2 regions of the Calditerricola yamamurae genome follow, and region 2 is predicted to be linked to the other one. Evidence: riboswitches for the same ligand, from Rfam matches in the RefSeq annotation. Region 2 holds a riboswitch; the other holds the start of a gene.

Region 1 (5,435 bases), 690 kb from region 2:
GGCCTGCACACGGGCGTGCAGTAACCGGGACGGAAAACAAAAGCGGTGCGGCACGACGGTGCCGTTCGCGGACAAGCCCTGCGGATCCGCAGATGGGCGGACCGGCAGGGCTTTTGTTTGCGCGGGAACCTCGGCCTAATGCGCATCTCCCGTTTTCATCCCGCTTCCCTCGCGTAGAGGCGCTTGAGGTCGTCGATTTGGCGGGCCAGCCCGGTGCGCAGGTCGACCTGGGGACGGTATCCGAGGAGCCGCTGGGCTTTGGAAATGTCCGCCCAGGTGTGGCGGGGTTCGCCGGGCGGCGCGTCATGCGGGGCGATTGTCGCCCGCCGCCCGGTCAGCGCTTCCAAATGGGCGATGACATCGCGCAGGCTGGCGCGCGCGCTGCCACCGATATTGATCGTCTCGCCGACGGCGCGGGGGGCGGTGAGGGTGGCAAGGGTCCCCTCGACGCAATCGGCGATATAGGTAAAGTCGCGCGTCTGGTGTCCGTCGCCGTACAGGGGGATGGGCTTGCCCGTCAGCAGGGCGCGGATGAAGCGGTGAAAAGCCATGTCCGGCCGCTGCCGCGGGCCGTAGACGGTGAAGTACCGCAAGATGACGACGGGCAGGCCGTCTCGTTCGGCATAGGCCCGACACAGGTGTTCTCCGGCCAGCTTGGTGACGCCGTAGGGCGAAAGCGGGGCGGGCGGACAGGTTTCGGCCACCGGGCCCGTCTGGTGTCCGTATACCGAAGAGGTGGAAGCATACACGAATCGGTGCAGCCGTCTGCGCGAGCAGGCTTCCAGGAGGCGCTGCGTGGCCAGAATGTTGTGTTCCACGTAGGCGGTGAAGTTGGCCCCCCAGCTGGTGCGAACTCCGGGCATGCCGGCCAGGTGGAAGACGGCATCCACGCCGTCGAGCAGCGTCCGCCAGTCGGCCGTTTGGACCGCCGCCTCGACAAATCGGAAGCGCGGGTGGGCAAGGAGCACGGACAAGTTGCGCCGTTTCTGCGGCCGCAACGCGGCGGCCAGCAGGGCGTCGAGGCCGATGACCGTGTGGCCCTCCGCCAGCAACCGTTCACACAGGTGGGAACCGATGAATCCAGCTGCGCCGGTGACAAGAAGGTTCACGGCCGCCCCACCCCCACGTAACGGAGCCCGTGGGACTGAAGGGATTCGGGGGTGAGGCAGTTGCGTCCATCGACCACCACATTGCCCCGCATGACCGCCTTGACGCGTTCCCAGTCGGCGTGACGGAAGATTTCCCACTCCGTGGCGACAACGAGGGCATCGGCGTTGCCGGCCGCTTGGTACGGGTCCGCCGCCCACGCTACGTCTGGGCGCGTGCAGCGGGCCAGGGGATCGTACGCGCGTACCGTGCATCCCGCCGCGAGCAGCCGGTCGATGAGGGCCAGGGCCTGCGACGCGCGCACGTCGTTGGTGTCGGGTTTGAAGGCAATGCCCCAGATGGCAACGTGTTTACCGGCAAGGCCGCCCAACGCGTCCCGCAATTTGTCCGCGTACACGTCGGGTTGGGTGACGTTGACCTGCTGCACGGCGGGGAGGAGCAGCGGTTCGACTCCCTTGTCCCGCGCGGTGTGGATCAACGCGGCCACGTCTTTGGGGAGGCAGGAGCCGCCGTACCCCAGGCCGGCCCGCAGGAAGGCGCGGCCGATGCGCGAATCCAACCCGATCCCTTCGGCCACGTCGTCGATGGTGACCCCGTACGCGTCGCAGATGCGGGCCATTTCGTTGATGAAGGAGATCTTGGTGGCCAGAAAGGCGTTGGCGGCGTACTTGATCATCTCCGCCCCCGTCGGCGACGTCACGACATAAGGGGCCTCGATCCCGCGGTACAGGGCGCGCACGCGGGCCAGCGCCTCCCGGGACGTGACGCCCACGACGATGCGGTCGGGGTGGCGGGTGTCCGTTACGGCGGAGCCTTCGCGCAGAAATTCGGGGTTGGCCACCACGTGAACGGCATTCTCGTCATGGCCGGCCTCGGCCAGATAACGCCGGATCCGGTCGGCAGTGCCCGGGGGCACCGTGCTTTTGATGATTACGGTGGCCGGATGGGACAGCGTGTGGGCCAACGTGTCAACGGCTTGCCAGACGGAGGACAGGTCGCAGCGGCCATCGGGGAGTGCCGGCGTGCCAACGGCGAGCATTACAACGGACGCGTCGTCCAGCCCCCCGCGCAGATCTGCGGTGAACGCCATCCGCCCCTGTTCGCGCGCGCGGGCGACCAGTTCGTCGAGCCCCGGCTCGTAAAACGGAAGGCGTCCCCGTTCCAGTTGGGCCACTTTTTCGGTGTCCGTGTCCACACAGGTGACGTCATGTCCCAACTCGGCCAGCACGGCTGCTGTAGACAGGCCGACGTATCCGGCTCCGATCATGCAGACCTTCATTCGGGTTCCCCCTTTGGGGTTGGGTTTTCACCACCCGCGTTATCCGTCGGCTGGGATGAACGGATCGATGCTTACGATATGAAAACGAACCCCGGCATGCCACTCCCGGGGCGAGGTGCTCTGGCTTCGGAACGTTCGTTGCCAACGACCGGGCCTGTCGTCTATAATGGAACTGTCCCGTTGACAACCGACGCGCGCAGGCAAATCGGTCCGCCTTGCCCGGCGGTGAAAAGGGAAGTCCGGTGAAAGTCCGGCGCGGTCCCGCCACTGTGAATGGGGAGCGACCCGCATCATGCCACTGTCCACCTGAGGATGGGAAGGCGCGGGAAGCGAGGATCCATGAGCCAGGAGACCTGCCGATTTGCCCATGACGCTGCAGCCCTCGCGGAAAGGGTGCAGACGTCGCGATGGCGACGCGCCCGGTTCCATGTTGACCGGCGGCATTGCCGTTGGTGCCCATGGGTGCGCGGCGGCAGTGTGGCCGTTGGCGTACGGTGGCAATGGAGGCCGGGAACGGACGGCCTTTTTGTGCCGTTTGGTTTGTGGTGGCGACGTCCCCTTGTCCGTATGGGCAAGGGGTTTTGTTTTGTCCAAATACCGACCTGGATGGGAGAAGGAGGAACGCCATGCAACGCGGGATGCACTACAGGGGAAGGAACGTTGTCCTCGTCTTTATCCTGCTCTTGTTGATCGTCGGTCTTGCCGCGTGCCAATCCGGGCAGCAGGCGGCACCGGGGCAGTCGGCCGAGGAGGGGATCGACGGCAAGCCTGTCACCTATCCCCTCACCGTGCAGGACGACAGCGGGGCAAAGGTGACCGTTCCACAAGCGCCGCAGCGCATCGTCTCGTTGATGCCCAGTCACACCGAGACGCTGTTTGCGCTGGGCCTGGAGGGGAAGGTGGTGGCCGTCACCAAGTGGGACAATTACCCGCCCGACGTGCAGAACAAGGTGGAGCACGTCTTTCAAGACGGCCTGAACCCGCCGACGGAAGAGCTCCTCAGCTTGAAGCCGGATCTCGTGGTGCTCGGCTCGCACAACAAGGAAACCGTGGATGCGCTGCGCAAGGCGGGCCTGACAGTGGTCCTGTATGATCCGCAGTCCCTGAGGGATGTCTATCGCGTGATTGGCGAACTGGGCAAGATCACGAACCGCACGAAGGAAGCTCAGCAACTCATCGCGCGCATGAAAGCGAAGGAAGAGGCCATTCGTGAGAAGGTTCAGGCCATTCCGGAAAAGGAACGCGTGCGCGTTTACGTGGAGGCAGACCCCGACCAGCTGTACACGGCCGGGAAGCACACGTTCCTGGATGAGCTGATCCAGCTGGCCGGCGGGCAGAACATCGCCCACGACCTGGAAGGCTGGCAGAAGATCAGCGCCGAGATGGTCATCCAGCGAAACCCGCAGGTGATCGTGGTCACGTACGGGTACTACGTCCCAAACGCGGCGGACAAGCCCAAGCAGCGCGCGGGATGGAGCGTGGTGGATGCGGTGAAGGAAGGCCGCGTGTATGCCCTCGACCCTGACCTCATCAGCCGTCCCGGCCCGCGCATTCTCGACGGCGTGGAGACACTGGCCAAGACGTTCTATCCCGAGCGGTTCCAATGAGGGCCGGCTGAGAGGAAAGGGCCATGCGGGCGCATAAGGCGATGTGGATGGCCGGGATGGGCGGCGCCCTCTTGCTGTCCCTGTTGGCCAGCTTGATGCTGGGCAGCGTCGACCTTCCCTTGTCCACCGTTGGGCGGGTGCTGTGGGGCAAGGTGACCGGACACGTGGCCGAGGGGGATGCGGTGGCCCAAGCCATCGTGTGGAACCTGCGCGTGCCCCGCGCAATGCTGGCCCTCTTGGTCGGGGCTGCCCTCGGGGCTGCCGGCGCGGCATACCAGGGGGTGCTGCGCAATCCCCTCGCAGACCCCTACATCTTGGGCGTGTCATCGGGTGCGGCCCTTGGGGCGGTGCTCGTTCTGCTCACCGGCTGGCCGCAGGCGCACCTGGGGCTGTTCGCCGTGCCGCTGGCCGCCTTTGGCGGGGGGATGGCCGCCCTTCTCGTCACGTTGCGTCTGGGGGCCATTGGCGGGCGGCTGGGACGGGAAACGACGCTGCTAGCCGGTGTGGTGGTGCAGGCCTTCCTCGGTGCGGCGCTGACGCTGGCCCTCGCCTTTTCCGCAGATCGTCTGCCGAACGTCATCTACTGGCTGATGGGTAGCCTGGCTAACCGCGATCCGATACTGGTTGCCGCCGCCTTGCCATATGTGCTCGTACCGTTTGTATTGCTCCTCCTCTGGGCGCGCGACCTCAACGTGTTCACCCTTGGCGAAGAGCAAGCCGCTCATCTCGGCGTGGAGACGGAGCGACGCAAGACGCACATCCTTCTCGCGGCCTCGCTGATGACGGCGGCTGTGGTGTCGGTATCCGGGATCATCGGGTTTGTCGGCCTGGTTGTGCCTCACGTGATGCGCCTGCTCGTCGGGCCGGATCATCGCGTGCTGGTGCCGATGTCGGCGTTGGCGGGGGCCTTTGTCCTGCTGTGGGCCGACACCTTCGCGCGTACAGTGCTGGCGGGGGCGGAGCTGCCCGTCGGAGCGGTGACGGCGATACTGGGAGCGCCCTTTTTCGCCTACTTGTTGCGGCGCAGCCGGCGCGGGTGGTGACGGAAAGGAGCGGTGCCAATGATTGTGGTGCGCGATGTGTGGAAAGCATACGACGGGCGAGACGTGCTGCGCGGTGTTTCCCTGGAGGTCCCGGCCGGCGCATGTGTAGCGGTGATCGGGCCCAATGGGGCGGGGAAAAGCACGCTGCTCCGGGTGCTTTCTGGCGTGGACGAGCCGGACCGGGGGAGCGTGTGGGTGGCCGGCCGGCCGGTGTGCGCCTACCGGCGGCGGGAGCTGGCTCGCCTCATGGCCGTGCTCCCGCAGGAAACGGCTGCCCCGTTCCCCTTTACGGTCCGCGAACTGGTGGCGATGGGCCGCCACCCGTATCTTCGCCCGTTGCGCGGCGAGACGGCATACGACCGGGCGGTGGTGGCGCGCGTCCTCGATGAGCTGAAGCTG
Region 2 (5,435 bases):
GGCGTTTCGCCTCTGCACATGGCGCAGGCGTACGCGGCATTGGCCAACGGGGGCGTATGGACCGAAGCCCACGCCATTCGGAAGATCACCAGCCACGACGAACAGCTGATCGTGGAGGCCAAACCGGATACCCGCCGGGTGTTGTCCCCCAAATCGGCGTACTACATGACGGAAATGCTGCAGGAGGTCGTTCGCTCCGGGACGGGGAAATCTGCCTACTTCGGCCGCCCGCTGGCCGGCAAGACCGGAACCACGCAAAATTCCCGCGACGCGTGGTTCGTCGGCTATACGCCGACATGGGTGGGGGCGGTGTGGACCGGATTTGACAAGAACGTAGAAGGTGTGGAAATTAACGGGGGGAAAACGGCGGCGCCCATTTTCCGGGCCGTGATGCGTGAGGCGCTGCGGGGAACGAAATGGGAGGACTTCAAGCGCCCGGAAGGCACCAAGCCGCTGAATCCGCCCGTGGCGCTCAAGCCGGTAAGCGGCCTTACCGGAGAGATCAAGGTGACGCCGAATCTCACGGTCCACATCACCCTGCGCTGGACGCCCTTCGACGACAAGCGCGTGCGCTATCGCGTGTACGAGCTGACGTCCGATGGCCGGCGGATCGCACGGGGCGAGACCGGTGGCGGCGTATGGTCGTACGAGACGCCCACCATACAGTCGGAATACCGATTTGAAGTGGTGGCGGTGAATCCGGAGACCAACAAAGAGGGGCCGCCAGCCGGGCCGATCACGCTGTCGCTCGCGCCCTTCTTGGCTCCGGACGGCACCTTGAAGCCGCCAGCGCCGGAGATGCCGAGCGATCAACCGCTGCAAGAAGAGGACCAACCGGCAGAACCGGGCGACAATCTGCAGCCGTCACCGGGGCAACCGTCGCCGGGGCTGGGTCGGTCGCCCGGTCAAACGCAGCCCCAACAACCGCCGAATCAACCGCCGTCAACTCCCCCGGAGAATAAGAGCGGATTGTTGCCCAAGCCCGGAAACCCGCCGCAACCCCCGGGCACGGGCACCGGCGGATCTCGGGAAAGCCGCTCGGAACGGTCGAGGGATTCGCGTGTCTTGCAGGACACGCACGGGTAGACAAGCGGTCGGCTCCGTGATAAGATGAGAATACAATCCAGCGTTGACAACGATAGAGGAAGGCGCGTAGAAGCAGGTGCCTGTCGCTGCGGCGACGGGTGAAAAGGGAAGTCCGGTGCAAATCCGGCGCGGACCCGCCACTGTGAGTGGGGAGCGAACCGCGAGCAGCCACTGCGACAACGGTCGCGGGAAGGCGCGGGGAGCGAGGATCCACGAGCCAGGAGACCTGCCTGCTTCGACGGCACCTTTAACCTACGGGATCCTAGGGAAAGGTGCTCGCATGGGACAACGCCCGGCTTTGTTGCGGGCAGCACGGCTTGTTGTTGCCTGGGCAACAATCGAGTGGGACGTGCGGTTTTGCGCATCCGTTGCGAGCCTATCCACCTTTCCCGGTTGGATAGGCTCGCTTTCGTTTGTGTGGCGGCGTGGACGGCCGAGAGGTGGGAGCGGCGGTCAGGTTAGTTCGACGGAAGATTAGGTATTATCAATTATTTGTAAAGATTTTTAACATAAAGGAAAAACATGGGCCACCTGGAGGTTAACCGGTGGCAGCGGGAAACCGGGAATCCGGGTGTGACGGCGAGGAAGGAGGAGGGCAGATGAGGGCAGAACGCGGAACTTCACATGGCAAGCTGCTTATCGTCGGTTTCGGTCCCGGAAGCCGTGCGCACATGACCGAACGGGCGCGGCAGGCGATCGAGGAAAGCGAGGTCGTCATCGGCTACAACACCTACGTTGACCTGGTTCGCGACATGCTGGCTGACCAGAAAATCATCCGCACGGGGATGACCGAGGAAGTGAGCCGGGCACGGGCCGCCGTGCGCGAAGCGAAGGCAGGCAAGACGGTGGCCGTCATCTCGAGTGGCGACGCTGGCGTGTACGGCATGGCCGGGCTGATCTTTGAGGTGCTGGTGGCAGAAGGCTGGCGGCCGGGGGAGAACCCCGACGTTGAAGTCATCCCGGGGATTTCCGCCGCCCAGTCGTGCGCTTCGCTCCTCGGCGCACCCTTGATGCACGATTTCGTCTGCATCAGCCTCAGCGACCACCTCACGCCATGGTCACTGATTGCCCGGCGTGTGGAACTGGCGGCCCAGGGCGATTTCGTCATCGTCCTGTACAATCCGAAGAGCGGTCGACGAACCCGGCAGATTGTGGAAACGCAACGCATCCTGCTCCGCTACCGCCGTCCCGATACGCCGGTGGGCCTGGTGAAGAGCGCCTACCGCCAGCGGCAGCGCGTGGCGATCACCACACTGGAAAACCTGCTCGACGAAGACATCGGCATGTTGACCACCGTGATCATCGGCAATTCCACCACGTTCGTCCATGCGGGGCTGATGATCACCCCGCGGGGGTACCAGCGCAAGTACACCCTCTCCCGCGACGAGCAGCCCCTCGCGCTCCACGAGCGATTGCGACCGGAGGCGGAACCGTGGTCGCTGGAGGCCCGTATCGGCGGGGAGCGGGACGCGACGGGTGGTGGAACGCGGGAGGCCGCGGCCGCGACGGTACCGAACGGCTCCGCCGCAACCGTGGCGTTATCACCTGGAGCGTTCACCACCGCTTCGGACGAGCCGCGTACCGTGCTGGAGATGGCCGTTTCGCCGGGTGTAGCGAACAAGCGCTTTAGGCCGCACCAGCTCCTGCTCCTTGCCGAGCTGGCCGGCGAACGGGGCGAACTGGTGTACACGCCGGACCACTGCATCGTGCTGCGCCTCGCCGACGTGCCGGATGGGGAAGCCGTGCGCCGGCGGCTGGAGGCGGCGGGCCTGCGTGTGCTGCCCGTCGGCAACGTGGTGCGGGTGAAGGCGTGTGACTTTTGCGACGGCAAAAGGGCGGATTCCATTCCCTACGCCGAAGCGCTGGCCCGGCGCCTGGAGGGCCTGCCGGTAGAAAAGGAGCTGAAGATCGGTTTCAACGGCTGTGGCATGGCTTGCTACGGCGCGATACAAGAGGACATCGGCATTGTCTACCGGCGTGGAGCCTTCGACCTGTTTCTCGGGGGCAAGACCGTGGGCCGCACCGCTCACCCGGCGCAGAAGGTGGCCGAGGGCATCCCGCCGGAAGAACTGGTCGACCTGGTGGCACGCATCGTGGAGGCGTACCGAACCCATGCCCATCCCGGCGAACGCTTCCACAAGTTCTTCAAGCGGCGGGGAGCGGCGGGGTTCCGCTGGCAGTCCGATGTCGGAACCGCCCAGGCCGAAGCGCCCGTGTGCGGGGAATAAGGGGGCCGGAGCAGCCCGGAGGGGCAATGGGCTCAGGACGGTTACGGAGGAAGGAGGAGCGGAACGTATGAGCCATTCACTGGCATGGGCGGCGCCGCAGCGGCCGGGGGGCTTGGAAGGGGCGCGGAGATTTTTGGCGCAGGCGAAGGCGGAGCAAACGGCGGTCCTCTTTGTCGGGCATGGCAGCCGTGACCCGGAGGGCAACGCCGAGTTGTTGCGGTTCACGGCCGCCTTGGCCTCGCGCCTTTCTGTGCCCATTGTTGAGACGGGGTTTCTGGAACTGACGCGACCGACCATTGCCGAGGGGATCGCGCGCTGCGTTGACCGTGGGGCGGCGCATGTGGTTGTCGTGCCGATTAGCCTCTTTGCCGCCGGCCACGCCAAGCTGCACATCCCGGCGACCATCGACGAGGCCCGGGAGCGGTATCCGTCGGTGCGCTTCACCTACGCCCGTCCCGTGGGCGTGCACGATAAGGTGCTGGCCATCTTGCTCGACCGCCTGCGTGAGGCGGGCTTTTCCCCCGACGATCCCGATCGGGAGGAAACGGCGGTGCTGGTGGTGGGGCGCGGGTCGAGCGATCCCGACGCCAACAGTGATCTTTTCAAAATCAGCCGGCTGCTGTGGGAACGGACACGCGTGGGGTGGGTGGAGACGGCCTTCGCCGGCGTCACGGCGCCGCTTCTGGAGGAGGGGCTGGCACGCTGCGTGCGTCTGGGAGCCACACGCATTTTTGTCGTGCCGTATTTCCTGTTCACGGGTGTCCTGATCCGGCGCATGGCCGAGCAGGTGGCGGCCTTCGCCGCGCAGCATCCCGACCGGCAGGTTCGATTGGCGCGGTATTTCGGGCTGCATCCCCTCATCGGCGACATCCTCCTCGAGCGGGCCGAGGAGGCGCTGCGTGGTGAAGTGCGCATGAGTTGCGACCTGTGCGCATACCGGTTGGCCGCGAAAGCCGGCTCTTCCCACCATGCCCATGACCATCATGATCCCCATCCGCACCCTCACGGGGAGAGGGTCGCGGGAAAGGAGGAGGCCCGATGATCTTTGTGCTCGCCGGAACGAGCGATGCGCGGCAGCTTGCCGTGGGCCTGGTGCGTGCGGGCTTTCCCGTTCTCGCCTCCACGGCCACCGAAAACGGGGCGCGCGAGTTGGAGAAGGACGGCGTGGCGGTGCGGTGGGGCCGGCTCGATGAGCGAGCCATGGCTGCCCTGCTGAAAGCGCGCGGGGCGCGCCTTGTCCTCGATGCCAGCCATCCCTTCGCCGAGGAGGCGCACAAGACGGCCATGCGGGCGGCCGAGGCGGTGGGCATCCCCTACCTCCGCTACGAGCGGCCGTCGCAGGAGGACGAGGTGGCACACGATCCCCTCGTCACCGTCGTCGACTCCTATGAAGCGGCGGCGGAGGAAGCGCGCCGGCGCAAGGGAACGGTTTTCCTCACCACCGGAAGCAAGACGCTGACCTTGTTTGCCGAAAAGCTCCAGGGTGATCCGGCCATTCGCCTTGTCGTGCGCGTGTTGCCGACCGTGGAGAACCTGGAGCTGTGCCGTCGGCTTGGCATTGAACAAAAGAACATCATCGCCATGCAGGGACCCTTTTCCCAAGCCCTCAACCGCGCCCTGTACGAACACGTCAAACCGGACGTGATTGTCACCAAAGAGAGCGGGAAGGAAGGGTCGGTGACGGAAAAGTTCGGCGCGGCGCGGGAGATGGGCATTCCCGTCATCCTCATTCGCCGCCCGCGCCTTTCGTACGGCCGGGTGTACACCGCCTTCGACGCGGTGCTGGAGGCCGTCTCCCATTTCTATGGCAATCGGAGGGAGGGGCGATGAACCGCCTTCATCCCGGCAAATGGGCCTTGGCGCTCGGACTTGCCCTCTGGTGGGGGATGGGTGTTCCGTCTGAAGCGCACGCCATGCACATCATGGAAGGATTTTTGCCGGTGGAGTGGTGTCTCGTTTGGGCTGCGCTTTTTCTGCCCTGGTTTCTCGCCGGGCTGTATGCCGTCCGCAAAACCATCCGCCAACACCCGGAGCGCAAACTGCTCTTCGCCCTGGCCGGCGCCTTCATGTTCGTCCTTTCGGCGCTCAAAATCCCCTCCGTGACGGGCAGCAGTTCGCATC

The links. Region 2 has a riboswitch for cobalamin ahead of cobJ (precorrin-3B C(17)-methyltransferase). Riboswitches for the same ligand answer to the same signal wherever they lie in the genome.
Region 1: linked by a shared signal. The riboswitch ahead of ACYQ0Z_RS06685 (ABC transporter substrate-binding protein) and the one ahead of cobJ (precorrin-3B C(17)-methyltransferase) in region 2 are both predicted to bind cobalamin.

What each region holds. Positions count from the first base shown of each region.
Region 1 is NZ_BAAIFH010000006.1:73,940-79,374, forward strand. It holds gene ACYQ0Z_RS06670 (spore coat protein) at 1-24, shown strand, start outside; gene ACYQ0Z_RS06675 (NAD-dependent epimerase/dehydratase family protein) at 156-1,109, opposite strand; gene ACYQ0Z_RS06680 (UDP-glucose dehydrogenase family protein) at 1,106-2,386, opposite strand; cobalamin riboswitch at 2,576-2,761, shown strand; gene ACYQ0Z_RS06685 (ABC transporter substrate-binding protein) at 3,013-3,993, shown strand; gene ACYQ0Z_RS06690 (FecCD family ABC transporter permease) at 4,017-5,036, shown strand; gene ACYQ0Z_RS06695 (heme ABC transporter ATP-binding protein) at 5,055-5,435, shown strand, end outside.
Region 2 is NZ_BAAIFH010000006.1:763,420-768,854, reverse strand. It holds gene ACYQ0Z_RS10175 (transglycosylase domain-containing protein) at 1-1,086, shown strand, start outside; cobalamin riboswitch at 1,144-1,334, shown strand; gene cobJ (precorrin-3B C(17)-methyltransferase) at 1,686-3,314, shown strand; gene ACYQ0Z_RS10165 (sirohydrochlorin chelatase) at 3,382-4,356, shown strand; gene cobK (precorrin-6A reductase) at 4,353-5,144, shown strand; gene ACYQ0Z_RS10155 (energy-coupling factor ABC transporter permease) at 5,141-5,435, shown strand, end outside.